DNA from 2 places in the Pseudidiomarina sp. PP-1MA genome. Region 1 is predicted to be linked to the other one. Evidence: predicted binding sites of a transcription regulator. Region 1 holds the regulator's gene; the other holds the start of a gene.
The links. Region 1 encodes MetJ, which represses methionine synthesis genes. Its sites were predicted from a motif close to TAGACGTCTAGACGTCTA; they were not measured.
Positions count from the first base shown of each region.

Region 1 (8,111 bases):
ACAAACCTGGTCGCGTAAAGTAAAAGAAGCTTTTATTTCGTTGCGGATGGAAAAAGAGCTCAGTAAAGACGAAATTCTTGAGCTTTATTTGAATAAAATCACCTTTGGCCATCGTGCTCACGGCGTGGGTGCGGCAGCCCAAGTGTATTATGGTAAAGATGTCAAAGACCTGACTTTGGCGCAGATGGCCATGATAGCTGGCCTCCCGAAAGCACCCTCGACCATGAACCCTATCAGTAACCCTGAGCGCGCTGAACAGCGACGGGCGGTGGTATTAGGCCGGATGCTGGCAGAAGGCTTCATTACCGATAGTCAGTATCGGCAAGCCTTAGCTGAGCCCATTGCGACTAAGCTACATGGCGCTGAAGTAACCATGGATGCGCCTTATTTAGCAGAAATGGTGCGTGCTGAAATGGTCAATCGCTACGGCGAAGAGATGGCTTATACCAGCGGCTTTAAGGTGTATATTACCGCCAATGCCAAGCAGCAACGTGCGGCTCAGCAGGCGGTTCGGCTGAACTTACACGGCTATGATGAGCGCCATGGTTATCGTGGGCCAGAGCAAGTACTGTGGCCAGCCGACGCCGAGCCCTGGACCGCAGAAGCCATTAATCAGCATCTACAAACCCAAGAAAATATTGGCTTAACAGAACCCGCAGTAGTGATCGAAGTGGCTGAGCAACAAGCCACGGTGCAATTACGAGATGGTCGCCTTGGTCGTCTAGCATGGTCCGCCCTAGCATGGGCAAGACCCTACCTGCATGCCGATCGGCAAGGGCCTGCACCGCAACAAGCGGCGGATGTGCTTAAAGTCGGCGAGCAAGTACGAGTAAGACAAACAGAACAAGGCTGGCGCTTAGCGCAAATTCCTGAGCCGAGCGCTGCTATTATTGCGCTGCGCCCCCAAGACGGTGGCATTGCTGCTGCCGTTGGTGGTTATAGTTTTAGCGTGAGTCAATATAACCGAGCAATTCAAGCCAAGCGTCAGGCCGGCTCTAACATCAAGCCCTTTATTTACTCTGCGGCATTAGAAAATGGCTTTACCTTAGCTACGCTCGTGAATGATGCCCCGATTAACCAATGGAATCCAGGCAGTGGTGTTGCTTGGCGACCACGCAATTCACCGGATGTGTATGAAGGTCCGATTCGAGTTCGGCAAGGTTTAGCTAAATCGAAGAACGTCGTTTCGGTACGTTTATTGCGTGCGCTAGGAGTAGACACCACGGTTGAATATCTAACTCGATTTGGTTTTGCCATCGATGAACTACCGCGTAACGAATCATTATCGTTGGGTTCAGCTTCGATGACGCCGTTAGAAGTTGCACGCGGTTATGCGGTATTTGCGAACGGGGGCTATCTGGTGAATCCTTATTTTATTGAGCGGATTGAAAATAGCCAAGGCGAGATCCTTTATTCGGCCCGCCCAGCAGTAGCCTGTGTGCTTTGTGAAAGCGGTGAGCGTGAGGTGTTACCTGCCCCGCAGGTGATTACCGAGCAAAATGCCTTCTTGATTACGCAAGGGCTGCAATCAGCAGTGTGGGGTGGCGGTAGCTGGCAGCATCGTACTGGCTGGAACGGCACCGCTTGGCGAGTACAGCAATCTAAGCCCCTGATTAACAGAGCTGGCCGTAACGTCGTGGGTAAAACAGGTACCACCAACGATGTGAAAGACACTTGGTTCTCAGGCTACGTCAGTGGTTTGGTAACAACTGCATGGGTAGGCTTTGATAATCTAGAGCGGGCTTTGGGCAGCACCACCATGAATGAGAATCTAAGTAGTGCGGAGCAGCCCATTAGCGGCACAGAGGCGGGGGCAAAGACGGCCCTGCCGATGTGGATAGACTTTATGGAAGTGGCGGTGCAAGATGTTCCGGTGGAGCCCTTTATTGTGCCACCAGGTTTAGTCTCGGCGCGTATCGATTTGGCGACGGGTAAACTCAGCCGTGCCAATGATTACACCTCCAGATTTGAATATTTCTTGCCGGGCACAGCGCCCACTGAGTATGCCAAGGGCGAGACTAATCGTGACATCTTTGCTGAGGATGATTCGATTTTCTAGTGAGCCTAAGCTCACGTCATAAGACCAAAAAAAGCTGGTAGGGCATAGGCACTACCAGCTTTTTTGTGGCCATTGCTAGCTTAGCGCTGGCTAATCAAGCGACTTAACAGTTGATTCAAATCAGATTGCACACCACCGGCGGTTACTTCTTTACCGGCGCCTGGGCCACTAATAACTAGCGGCATCTCGTGGTACCAATCGGTATAAATCACAAAAATATTTTCGCCCGGAATGAGGTTGGCCAGCATATCGCCTTCCGGAATATACTCAATGCCTACACGAGCCCGCACGCTGTCGTCATCTTGTACTGCAAAGCTAGCCAACAAGCGCGGTACCTTGCCGGTTTTTTGTGCATCAAGATAAAGGTTATGCATGCCAGCATCAAGTTCAGGTAAGCGCTGCATAAACTCATCTAAGGAAATATCAGCCAAGCTTTCTGGTAACAGACTGTCGACATCAATGTCTTGCCAGTCTAGGCGCAAGCCGATTTCACGAGCCAAAATCAACATCTTACGAATGATATCTTGGCAGGATAAATCTTCGCGAGGATCGGGCTCGCTCAGGCCTCGAACTTTGGCTTCGCGCACCAAATCGCTGAAATTTACTTCAGCGTTAAAGTTCTCAAACAACCAACTCATGGTACCTGAGAAGATACCCGAAATACTGCGAATGGTATCGCCCGAGTTACGCAAATCATTCAGCGCGTAATTTAATGGTAAGCCAGCACCGACGGTGGTGTTGTAGTACCATTCACGTTCGTACTCGCGCTGAATGGTACGAATTTCGTTGTATTGCGATTCGCCTGAAGCACCCGCGCGCTTATTGGCACTGATAATGTGCAAACCGTTGGCAAAAAAGCTCGGATACAGTTGTGCTACTGCAATAGCATCGGTTAAATCCAGCATCACCAATTCATCATAAGGCGCATTTGGTAATTCGGGTATCAACTGACTCATCTCGTACGGACGCGCAAATTGATCAAATTGCTGCTCCCAATCATTAAGATCCAGACCGTTGTAATCTAACCACATTTGTTTGGAGTTCAGGATCCCGATGATGCGGACGTCCATTTGCTCGTTGATACGTTCACGCAAGCGACGATACAGCGCTAACCAAGCACTACCAATGTTGCCACGGCCCACCACCAACACGCCAAGGCTGCGGCGATAGTTAAATAATTGGCTGTGAATACGATTGAGTAAGCGGTTATCCAGCTTTTGCTCCAAAATAGCAATCACTGCATTGTTATCTGGCGAAAACGCCAAACGCCGCAGGTTCTGTGCGCTTAACTCGGTTTTAAAGGTGCTGTACTGGGCCGTCTCTTGAATCCGATTACCTACCAAGGCAATCATCGAGTAGCCTTCCATCTGCACCACATGATCCGCTTTATCTACCTCAAGTAACCACTGCTGTAAAAAGTCGAGATGGTTTTGGTGATAGGCATAGTAGGCATGATGTTGTGCTACTTCGTTCCAGCTAATAAGCGGAGTCAGTTCTAAATTTTCAAATTTATCAATCAGCTGGGCATCGCTTAAATCAACTCTAAACAACACCACGTCGGCTAGCGACGTTAACACCTTGCCTTTAGCTTCGGTATCTTCGTATAAGCCGATACGAGTTTGCTGATTCTCTACCTTCAAACTAGAGCGTACCGCAATCACCATGCGTTCGCGGTTAACCGGCTGGAAGGTACGCGGGTGTAACACCGGGCTACCTAACCGTGCCAGTTCTTCAGCTTCTTGCCAATCTAGAATAGGTAGGCTCACCACCCGCTCTACTTTACGCGGATCCGCTGAGTACACCCCAGCCACATCCTTCCAGATAGTGACCTGCTTAGAATCTATTAAGCTACCAACGAGGGTGGCAGAATAGTCACTGCCGTTACGACCTAAAATTAAGGAACGCCCACTAGGGTCGGCACAAATAAAGCCGGTCACAATAAATCTTGTACCCGGGTGAGGTGCAATGCGGTTGAGCAAGCCAGCTCGAGATACGGGCACCTGAATCAGTGGCTCGGGCGCATCTTCAGCTACCAAGAAAGTACGCGCATCAATGTAATCGGCGGTGACCCCTTGCTGTTGCAATAGGGCTGCTAATAAACGGGCACTCCATAACTCGCCGTAGGACAGCAATTCAGGCTTATGGGTAATCACTTCTTGGTCGTTTAACCACCCGTACCAGCGCTTAAAATCTTGTTGCGATAGGTCTAGTACGCGTTGTTGGTGGTCACCGTTAAGCAACTCGTTGATAAGCCCTTGCTGATATTTTTCGAGTTGTTTCAGCAGCACTTCGGCAACGCCACGGTCATCCGCTTTGGCATCAATAATGGCAAGAATACGGTTGGTGGTATCGCCCGCAGCAGACACTACGACCAAATCGCTAGCACCGGCGTATTCGCTAACAATGCGAGCGACGCGACGATAACAGTAGGCATCGGCCAAACTGCTGCCACCAAATTTGTGAACCTGAACTTGCTCGGCCACGTTTTGAATTTGCTCGGGGGTAACTTTAACCTCAACCGTCATGATGCGTGTGCGTTCTCCTGTGTGCAGCGGTCTGCTGATAATGAATGAACAATAATTATAGGGGGTAGCCCCCATTCAATAAAGCGCGCGATGCATAAAGTTGGTTAACCTAGCATGTGCTTACGTGAGTTTTACTGTGCAAGATTAAAACGAACAGATAAAGAAGTATAGACCGCTATACGTATAAAGTTGACTGATTTAATATCCACAGTACAATTCACCACAAGCTTTAAGGTTTTTAACTTTTTATTTTGCTGAGTTTGCCGACTGCCACCAGCAGCAGTTGCAGTCAGCCCAGCCAATGAACAGGGTGTATAGGTGCGGTATGGAATGGGATGGTGAGTATATTTACCCGTATGTAGAACACGGTAGAAAGAGCGAGCACGTAAAAAAAATTACGGTGTCTATTCCTACCAAGGTACTCAAGGTGCTAACCGATGAGCGAACTCGTCGCCAGGTAAAAAACTTACGTCATGCCACCAACAGTGAGCTACTGTGCGAAGCTTTTTTGCATGCCTTTACCGGGCAGCCGCTGCCTACCGATGATGATTTACGCAAAGACAATCCACATAAGATCCCAGCTGAAGTTCGGGCTGAATTAGAACGGCGCAATTTACCTATTCCGGAAGTAGACGATCTGTACGACGACGAAGATTAACGAGGATTAATTTGTAGCACAGCGACCAAGCAATAACCCGTGGCAGCAGCACTACTTCTACCACGGGTCACTTGCAGGGACGGTTAAGTCTGGTTATTTCAATAAATACTCAAGCGCGGTCTCGTCACAGTTCTCTTTACGAGGACAGATGTCGCAGTCCTTCATCACTTTTTCTGGTAACGCATCTTTCACCGTCAGCTTAAAGTTCAACTTGCCAAAGAACTCAGGTACTCGGGTTAGCACTATGGTCCGTTTAATGCCAAGTTCACGTGCCTTCCAGAGTAACCAAGCGACTAATTCTGCTCCCAGCCCCTTACCTTGCGCTTGTGGAAATAATCCTAAGCTACGAATTTCGGCCAAGCCAGTGGTGTAGACGTAAAGTGCTGCGCAGCCTACCACTTCATCATTAATTTCTGCTACGGCAAAGCTCTGAATCGCTTGCAATACATCCGCTTTGTCACGAGGTAAGTTTTCACCTTGCTCAGCCCAGTAGGCGATCAATTCACAAATCTTGTCGGCGTCTGCTAAACGAGCTTGGCGCACATGTTTACTTGCCGCTTCGGCCGCATGTAACCAGTCTTCGGCGTGCTTGATAGCTAGTTTAACGGCGCTTGGGCCGGTGCCACCCAGAGCCTGCCGCTTATGCAAACCGTATTGGCTATCAAGAACCTGATAGACATCGGCTTGCAACTGCGGACACACTTGTTGCATGGAGGCTAAATCGAGCTGCTCGAGTGCTACGCCAGCTTGCTGAGCCAAGAGCACTAAGCTACCGGTAAGGTGATGAGCATCCCGAAACGGAATCCCTTGCGCCACCATGTAATCAGCCAATTCAGTCGCATTGCTGTAGCCCAACAAAGCTTGCTGAGCGGCATGATCTTGATTCACCGATAACTCAGGTAAGGCGAACGTGAGCATGGCCAGACAATGCTGATAGGTCTGCAGGGCATCAAACAGGCCTTCTTTATCTTCTTGCATGTCTTTGTTGTAGGCTAATGGCAAGCCTTTCAAAGTAATGAACAGCGCTTGTAAATGGCCCAGAACTCGCCCTGTTTTGCCCCGTAACAACTCAAACAAATCTGGGTTTTTCTTCTGTGGCATTAACGATGAGCCACTGCTGATGCGGTCGCTCATGGCAAAGCAGCCACTTTCGCCAGAACAATAGAAGATGACATCTTCGGCCAGACGCGATAAATGCATCATCCCGGTGCTAGCGATATGCAGCAAATCTAGGGCGAAATCTCGGTCCGACACACCATCTAAGCTATTTTCGCATGCTTGACGAAAGCCAAGCTCGTGCGCCAACGCCTGCCGATCGATGGCGGCAGTTGTTCCTGCTAAGGCACCACTACCGAGCGGGCAGACATCCATCCGTTTGCCGGCATCGCGTAGTCGGCTAACATCGCGTTGTAGCATCTGTACGTAGGCCATAGCCCAGTGCCCAGCTACTATCGGCTGGGCTCGTTGCAAGTGGGTGTAGCCCGGTAATAAGCTGGTTTGATAGCGTTTGGCAAATTCGAGCAAAGCCTGCACAGCGGCTAAGTTTTCCCGAATGAGTTGCTGGGTAAACTGTTTACACAACAAGCGTAAATCAGTCGCCACTAAATCATTTCTGCTCCGGCCGGTGTGAAGCTTCTTCGCGGTATCGCCAATCCGCTTGATCAGCTCGCCTTCCACCCAGCTATGAATGTCTTCAGCCTGGCTTTGCAAGGGCAACTGAGGATCAACCGTTACCGCCTGCGCTAATTCCGCCAAGGCTTGGTCCAACTGTTGTTGTTCGGCAGAGCTAATCAGCTCTGCGCTCAATAAGGCTTCAGCCCATGCCCGAGACGCCTGAATATCAAATGGTGCCAGTACATAATCAAACCGCAGCGAGTCATTAAACTGCTTGAATTCATCGGCACTGGCTTGGCTAAAACGCCCGCCCCATAAACTCATGGTTGCTCCTTGTCGGCAGCTTCAGCTGCGGCAGTTTGATGTAAACAACGAATACGACTAGCTAAGCTGTACAAACGAATAAAGCCTTCTGCATGTTTTTGGTTGTAAACAGTATCTTCGTCAAACGTAGCAAAAGCATTGGAGTACAAGCTGTTGGGTGAACGTTTTTGCGTGACGCTCACGGTACCCTTATAGAGTTTGACCACCACATCACCGGTTAAAGGCTTCGCAATTTGTTCTGCCGCAGCTAACATCACATCTTTGAGTGGAGTAAACCAGCGGCCATCGTACATAAGTTGCGCAAACTCGTTGCCCAAACGAATCCGATAATCTTGCGTGGTACGATCTAGAACTAAGCTTTCAAGGCCTTGCAGGGCTGCATATAAAACCGTGCCAGCAGGAGTTTCATAACAGCCGCGTGACTTCATCCCAACCAACCGGTTTTCTACCATGTCTAAGCGGCCAATACCGTGGGCTCCAGCAATTTTATTGAGTTGCTCAATTGCCGCTACTGCCGCAATCGGTTGCTCATTAATCGCAGTGAGGCTGCCAGCAGTAAAGCTTAACTGTAAATATTCTGGTTGTTCCGGCGCTTGCTCTGGGGCGACAGTCCAAGTCCATACTTGCGCTGATGGCTCGTTCCACGGGTCTTCTAATTCACCGCCTTCGGTAGAGATGTGCCATAGGTTAGCATCACGACTGTAAATTTTAGTCGCTGAAGCCGCACACGGAATATTGCGCTCAGCAAGATAGGCCAAGAGATCTGGCCGCGACCGCATGCTCCACTCGCGCCAAGGCGCAATCACGGTAAGATCAGGAGCAAGAGCGGCAAAAGCGGATTCAAAGCGTACTTGGTCATTACCTTTGCCGGTACAGCCATGAGCCAGTGCGTCGGCACCTACTTGGCGCGCTACCGCGACTTGTGCAGCAG
Region 1 is NZ_CP165718.1:2,501,430-2,509,540, reverse strand. Features, by position in the region: gene AB8S08_RS11810 (penicillin-binding protein 1A) at 1-2,059, shown strand, start outside; gene metL (bifunctional aspartate kinase/homoserine dehydrogenase II) at 2,140-4,584, opposite strand; gene metJ (met regulon transcriptional regulator MetJ) at 4,910-5,242, shown strand; gene argH (argininosuccinate lyase) at 5,336-7,180, opposite strand; gene AB8S08_RS11790 (argininosuccinate synthase) at 7,177-8,111, opposite strand, start outside.

Region 2 (8,111 bases), 680 kb from region 1:
GGTTTGCTGATTGGACGAGCAATGGCTGGACGCTCAGGTATGCTGGCTTTGACGTAAGCCGAACCATTGCCAACTTTATCGACGACCATGCTCATCAGTACGATCCGGCCTTGTTCGACTTGTTTGTGCAGAGCGTAGCAAGCTTAGATCCGCAAACACCACTTGAGGATATCGATGATGACCGAGTTGAAATCCGCCCTGTGTCATACCAGAACGGGCATATCTATGCGGTGTTTGAGGTACTGAGTGAATTCAAACCTATTCCGTTCACTTATCAGGGGGTGTCTTACGAACTACCACGATTAACCGTAAATCCCCCTACCACCTATATCGAGCACGGCGTAGCAACGGCGATGTTTGCATCAGCGCGAACCTTCGACATCAGCGAGGGGAGTCAGTTTGTCATACCAGGTGTGTTTTGGGAGTACAACAATAACGAAGACCCCCTTGCAGATGCTGGCGAGCTGCTGTATTCCCCATTATTGGCAACCTTCCATCCACAAACAGAGTTCGCAGGTAGCTTTACCCGTCGCCATTTAGACTCGGGGACCTATCAACTGAATGCCGATAAAACTATCCTCTCGCTACAATTTGATGACCCAAGCGTGTCTGCGGTGAGCTACCAATTAAGGTATATCAGTGATGACCCAAGCTTACCGAAAGTTTTTATTACTGAAATCCAGCAACTGGCTGATGGCACCATCTGGCAACCTACTGTAGATGTTTATTGGCCTGCGGTGCAAAATCTTGATAGCGTGGCAGCCCTGCAAGGCAAGTTACTCTTTAAAAATACTTTTTTAGTTACAGATGAGGATGGAAATATAGCCCCTCTAGAGCAGCAATCCAGTTTTCTTAAGGTCTATTTATTGGGAGCAGATAATCATGCGCCATTTATTAGTGTGATGTGCGCCGAAGCAACAGACGATCTTACCTGTACTAAAGCCAAGCTAGTTTCAAGTGACATGGGCGATACCTGGCACAGTTATCAAGATCCCGAGTTACCCGATCAGCAGCCACGGGTACTGTTTAATGGCGATTGTATTAACGGCCGCTGCGGTGGTGAGTTGTGGCAAGTAGTCGGAGTAAGTCCCGAACGACAATTGGTGGCGGTCTATCTTCATGACGAAAGCCCAGCTGGTACCGAGGAGTATGGCCCTGCGGTGCGGCCGTTCGGCACCAGGGTGAATGATTCCTTTGGTTTGCACTTGTTTAAGTATGTCGACCCAGCGGAGTATGGGCTGTAACGGCACTGGCGCCGCTCATGGTATGCTTGAATAGGTTCGACACCATGGGCGGCCTTATCTTTGTAGGGCTGCAAGCACCAGCAAGCTACAACGGCACATGCCAGCTGAGCACCCATAAGTCTAAGCCATCATTGGGTTTCGCCAAATCCGCTTGGGAATAATGAGAGTAGCCCAAACTTACCCGGGCTTTAGATTCTTGGTCGTATTCCCAACTTAAACCAATCCGATCTTCAAATTGGAATGAAATTGAAAGCTCACGGCCCGCCAAATGCTGCTCATCAAATAGCGACACGCCAATGCCAGCTTCGAGATACAGTGGCTGTTTCCAATCGGTTAATCGCCATTGCAAGACTGGACTGAAGGTGAGGGCATTGATACGCTCGCTTGATTCTTGCGTGTTTTCCCAACTGTTGATGGCTGCCTCATAGTGAACCCGAGGCGACCCTATCGCAGCTAACCAGCTGGCTGGCAACGGCTGCCAAGCATCGGTCCAGCGATAACCAAGACGCAGGCCATCAATATTGCTAGCAGAATAACTGACTGCTACATGCAGTTCATCGGCATAACTTTTGGGGAGGATCATGGTACTGGCAAAGACTGCTAATAACAGCAGGCTGTATAGGGTTTTTCTTAATTTATTCATGGTGTTGAATCCTTCAAAACAAACGATAGCAACAAGGATTAGAGATGCCGCTATTTTACATACATTCGTGTATGTATGTAAGCATTCAAGCTCATGAAAAGATCGATTGAAGAGTTCGAGAAAACCGACAGGTTTGCTTGCTTTTTAATCAGCTGCGATAAAAATCAATCACCTAGTGAAGATGGCAAATGTCGCTATAACTAGCAGCAAAACTGGATTTATTACGCGGCATATAATTATTTGTAACTAATTGGTTGACAACTTGTTAACACGGCTACATAGTAAGCAACGAACAACAGTTATCAATCCGGCAATAGGAATGCAAAAATGAAAAAAACCAATCAATTCGCACTATCGCTTATCTGTATCTCACTGCTTACCGCCTGTGGCGGCAGTAGTAGCGATGATGTCGATCCACCCATTCTTGAAGAGCAAGGCCCCTTTACTCTGGCCGGCAGCGTGAGTGGACTTAACGGCGAACTAGGCGTTACCGCCGCTGATGAGACCCTGACCATAAGCGCCGACGGAAGCTTCGAATTCACCAGCGAATTCGATAGTGGTGACACAGTAGCGGTCGAACTAAGTGCTATTCCCACGTTGCAATCGTGCAGCATCACCTCAGCTAGTAGCTTTACTTTCGCCAACGCTGATATTGATGATTTAACCATCGAATGCCGAGATCTTGAGCTGTATACCCCGGCCGATGATAGTGCCAGCACCAGTAACGATACGGCCGTTACCATCGATGTGTTAGCAAACGATAGCAGCGAACTGGACGTGGCGTTAGCAATCACCAGCGTGACCGAGCCTGAGCACGGCACCGCTGAAATTGTAGACAACAAAATCGTCTATACTCCAGCTGCAGGGTTTGCTGGCACCGATACCTTCACCTACACAGGTACCGACGGTGAGGCCGAAGGCACCGGCAGCGTTACTGTGACTGTTGCGCAAACGGTTGCCATTGCTGGTCGCGCTATTGACTCGCCGATTGCCAATGCCACCATCACCTTAACCGTGGGTGAGCAAACGTTCACCACCACCGCCGATGCAGATGGTTATTTCAGCTTAGATTTAGAACTATTGGATTTAAGCAGCGATGCCGTACTTAAAATCACTGCCACCGGCGCCGGTGAGCAAGAGTATGTCACCTTGAACTCGCGGTTAACCACAGTGGCTGAACTCCTGGCGCTCGCAGGAGATGACCGCGTGTTGTCGGCGGAAGAATCAAGCAACGTGGTGATCACCCACGTCACTACTGCCATCAACCAGCAATTAGAAGTATTGGCGCAGGATGCTCAGATCACAGCGGCTAATTTCAATGAGTTGCTGATGCAACTTGATGGTTACTTAACCATGGAGATGGCAGCACTGATTAAGCTGTTAGTCGATGACGAAAATTATAGTTTGCCGGAAGGTTTCACGAGTATCGCTGACTTTTTAAACGATGCCGATGCCTACAATACGTTGTTGGCACAGGCCGATGCCGCTGGTGATTTACAAGCCATGATTGCTGCCACCGCAGCCGATAGTGAATTAGTACCTGCCATTGATCCAACCGAGCTCGCTGGTGCTTACATGCTGTTCTACAATTACCACCGTTACAATGCTCACCAAAACTATGTCAGCTACTCTATCGATGAAGACGGCGCGCTCTTTAGACAGGGCATTTATGATGGTGAATCAGAGCATGTGCCTTTTGTTGATGGTAAGTGGGTTGGTCCGTTGCAAACAACAGCCCGATTCATCCCATTAAACTCCTTTGTGAATAATTATGGCCATCTTTATGATGCTGATTTACTAGCAAAATTTGTAGCCAGCCAAGAAGGCTCAACCACCGCTGGCAGTGTGCCATTAACTGTGAGTAGTTATCTAGAAGCGATGCCGTTAAGTGTAGTGGGTGCGAGTCTGACTATCTATGAATCGTATGAACTCGAGTTGGCACCTATTCCGTTTGAATACGAAGGTGAGCAATTAGAACTACCTGCGGTGTCACCCGAGGGGAGTGCATACACCAACACCTACACGCGAGCTGAAAGTTTGATTAAAGATCTCACGTTTGATCTATCAGCGCCAACGGAATATGCCTACTACGGTGAGTTTTACGGATACAATAACTTGACGTTTGATGGTTTGCCCGACGATGTGTATTACTTTACCCGCATGGCTTATAGTTTTTACCCCACGTCTGAATTTAGCGGTACTTTTGATCGCGACGTGCTCGAAGGTGGTAGCTACGAGTTAAGCCCAGACAAAACGAAGTTAACGCTCACCTATAACGATCCGAACATGAATTACTACGCTGAAGATTTGTATCTGTTAGACGACCAAGAGCATGCGCAAATTGTGCTTACCAAGCGTCATCTTAAAAACGGCGGTGAGAATTGGAATACAAACAATATGCCTAGCATCGATCACAGCTTGGATACCGCCAACATGATTGCCGATAAGACCATCTGGGATGGCGTTAATGGCGAGGGTAAGTTAACGCCATTAACCGCTCGCATTGGTGGTGGTGGCTATCGATACAGCAGCGATGGTAACTATTATATCGTCGATATTGAGTGTGATGAAGTCGCACCGGGTGGTGATATGTGGGACGACTGCCTCTCGGCTAGCATCGAGCCACGTAGCTTGCCATCTGGGAACTGGGAAGATGTTGATGGCAATAGTATTTTAGTGGGTAAGAGCTGCTATCAAGACCAATGTGGTGGTAGCTTCCGTCGATTTGTGGCGAGCTACGATAATGGTGTGATGGCGCTGCTATCGAGTAGTAAGTTCCCGTACGGTACTGGTCCTTACAATATTTACGTTGAGCCAGGCAAAATGTACTTTATGGCAGGTGGAATGACTTATTACAAAGCCAGCGAAACCGGTGAAGAACCGGTACCGGTTGCTGCAGCTAGCTTGATTGAAGTGCCAACCGCAGCTTATCAGCGCAGCTCAAGCTGGACGCCAGACCCGCTGCGGTTAACCAAGCCGTTTGCTGAAGTAACTGAGAAATAAAGGCTTGGAAAACAACTAGGAAAATAGGTTGGAAAGCAAAAAGGGCTCACCCATCGGGTAAGCCCTTTTTTTATTAACTGCAAATATTAACCGCAAATATTAACCGTCAAGTTTCTCAGCAAAAGTCCGCTTAAACTTCGCCAACTTAGGATGTACCACTGCTTGGCAGTAGGCATTTTCAGGATTACGCTCCACGTAGTTGTCGTGATATTCCTCCGCCGGCCAGAATTTTTCCAGCGGCTCAACGGTGGTCACAATAGGCGCATCCCAGGTTTGCTCGCGCTCCATTTCCGCAATGATTTCTTGCGCCAAACGCTGCTGCTCATCGGTCTGATAGAAAATCGAGGTGCGATACTGGCTGCCAATATCGTTACCTTGACGGTTGACCTGAGTGGGGTCATGCAGTGCAAAAAAGATCTCATAAATCTCGCGCACGCTCAGCGAGGTCGGCTCAAAAGTGATTTGTACCACCTCAGCGTGGCCGGTATCGCCCTTGCAGACTTCTTCGTAGGTAGGTTCGGCTTTATGGCCGCCGGCATAACCCGATTGCACCTTTAATACCCCACGCACTTGCTTGAAGGCGCCTTCAAGGCACCAAAAACAACCGCCGCCTAACGTAATTTGTTGCGTCATAACTTGTAAACTCCGTCGCAAAAGAACGAAAAGACATCCCACGAATAGACGTCTAGATGCCTGTATTAGATGGTGTTACTTTACGCCTGCAGCCATAGTTTGTAAAGCCTCTGATCAAGCCACAGCAACAAAAACGAGCGACCACACGCACGTGGCCACCCGTTTGTTATCGTTGCTGTTATCGTTGCTGAGAGGGGGGCGTTAGTTACAGCTCGCGGATATGAAAACGCAGCTCTAGTTCACGACCGTTGGCGTTGTCACCTTCAATCTCAATACGACCGCTATCATCAATTGAGATCTCTTCAAACACCGCCATGCCTTGGCTATTCGCCTGTTGCATCACTTGTTCAACTTGCGCCAAGGTCAAGCCCCACGGCTGTACGATCTTACTTTCTTTGCGCTCGTGCTTTACTTCAGCTGCGGCTCCGGCACCCTGAAACGTCACTTCGGCAAACCAGTTGTCGGCTAGCCAACCTTCCACTTCCAGTTGCGGGCGATGATCATCCCACTCCAGCTCATTAATATGGGTATAGCCGTAATTCTTAAGCGCTTGCAACTGCTCCATTTGGCTGTTGGCGGTAACTGCTGAGTTAGCTGCAACTACGGCAGTTGTGCCCATTAGTAATACGGCTGCTAAACTTACTACCAAGCTTTTGTTTGTCATAGTCTGTACTCCTTTGTTGATGTTGCAGCTATCCTATCAGCCTATCAATGAGCCTAGTATGAACCACTCGTTCATGTTTGGTTCATGTTTGTGAACCGTTTTTCGGGTAAGCTTAGCACCATGAACAAGTTATCTTATCTCATCTTTGTCACCAGTCTTAGTTGGGGCCTGCAAGCGGCTCTGGCTGCGCCCGCCGGCGTCTGGCCCGACAACAAGCAACAGCAACGTTTGTACCAACAAGTGCAAGCGGGCGAGGTGGTGTCGTTAGAAGTGATCTTGGCGTATTTACGCGAGCGCTATGACGGCGAAATCGTGGAGATAGAATTAGAAGACGATGATGGTATGCTCGTCTACGAAATAGAGATGATCGGCCCCCAAGGGCAACGGGCCGAGTTTGAATTTGCCGCCCGTACTGGCGAGCTAATGAGCGTAGAAGGGCGTCAGTTAAAAGCCATGAGCAAACAGCCATGAGTTATCGGCCATGAATGATGGGCTAGGAACCATCGGTTATGAACCATCAGCTATAAATCATCAGCTAGGAACCATCGGTTATGAGTAACTTGCATGAAAATTTTGATTGTGGAAGACGATATCAAATTAGCGCAAAACCTCACCAAGGTGCTGACCGAGGCCGGCTATAACGTCGACCACGCCGGTACCGGCGCCGCGGCTGACTATTTGTTAAGCACCGAAGTGTTTGATTTGCTGATCTTAGATTTGGGCCTCCCCGACGGCCAAGGCAGCGATTGGTTGCAGCGCTGGCGTCAAGCTGGCATTGGTATCGTCACGCTCATTTTAACCGCGCGCGGCACGTGGGCTGATAAGGCTAGCGGTTTTAATGCTGGCGCTGATGACTACTTGGTAAAACCTTTTGCGGTGGCTGAATTATTAATGCGCGTTAAGGCGCTTATCCGCCGCAGTTACGGCCAAGCTCACCCACATTTAACCGTTGGTGAGGTGGTCTTCGACACCCTCACCAATCAGCTCAGTAAACAGGGCATGCCGGTTAAGCTTACCGCACAAGAAACCAAGCTGATCAGCTACTTAATGCATGCCAGCGGTCGCATCGTAAGTCGCACCGAGTTACACGACCACGTGTACGACCGCGACGAAGAGCCGGACTCCAATGTTATCGATGTTCAAGTTGCCCGGCTGCGCAAAAAACTCGGCCGTGATTTTATCGAAACCATTCGTGGCCAAGGCTATCGGGTGCAAGCCCCAGCGGTTGATTAACATGCCAAAAGCGACTCGCACGGTACCACCTATCAGCATACGTCAGCGCACGATAATCGCAGGCCTGGTGTTGCTCTTGGTAGCTCTGCCTAGCGCAGGATGGGCCCTCAGTCATGCCTTCGAACGCTCCGTTACCGCGTCGTTCGATGCTCGCCTCACCGCTTGGCAAAACGTGCTGGTGGCTGCCTTAGAAGTGAACGCCATGGGCGAGTTAGAAGTTCAAGATAAGTTAGGTGACCATCGTTTTCATGAGATTTATTCGGGGTGGTATTGGCAGATTAGCAGTGCCGAACAAACCCTCGCGCTGTCGCGATCGCTGTGGGACCAACGCTTGCAACCGAGCGTTGATGGCGTTGTGAATAACTTGATCTTGCGCCCCGGCATTGGCCCACAGCAGCAAGCCTTACGCGTGTCTGAACGAGATTATTTGCTCGCTCAGCTCGAACAGCCGATTCATGTGATGGTGGGCGGCCCCGTGGCCGAAATAGACCGCGAAGTAGCCGCCTTTAACCAAGTGTTGTGGCTTGCTTTAGCCGGCCTAGCCGCCGTCTTACTACTATTTCTCGCCGTCCAACTGCGCTGGGTACTCGCCCCCCTCGCCAGCCTCAGCCACCAACTGCAGCGGCTCCGCCATGGAGGAACTTGCGGACCCAGCTCCGGAGCTGGGTCCGCAAGTCCCTCATCGCGGCTC
Region 2 is NZ_CP165718.1:480,332-488,442, forward strand. Features, by position in the region: gene AB8S08_RS02245 (Ig-like domain-containing protein) at 1-1,244, shown strand, start outside; gene AB8S08_RS02250 (acyloxyacyl hydrolase) at 1,330-1,887, opposite strand; gene AB8S08_RS02255 (Ig-like domain-containing protein) at 2,215-4,890, shown strand; gene msrA (peptide-methionine (S)-S-oxide reductase MsrA) at 4,990-5,523, opposite strand; gene AB8S08_RS02265 (hypothetical protein) at 5,729-6,187, opposite strand; gene AB8S08_RS02270 (PepSY domain-containing protein) at 6,308-6,658, shown strand; gene AB8S08_RS02275 (response regulator transcription factor) at 6,752-7,420, shown strand; gene AB8S08_RS02280 (ATP-binding protein) at 7,422-8,111, shown strand, end outside.
Region 2: the regulator MetJ is predicted to act here: its motif matches at 5,569-5,586, upstream of msrA (peptide-methionine (S)-S-oxide reductase MsrA).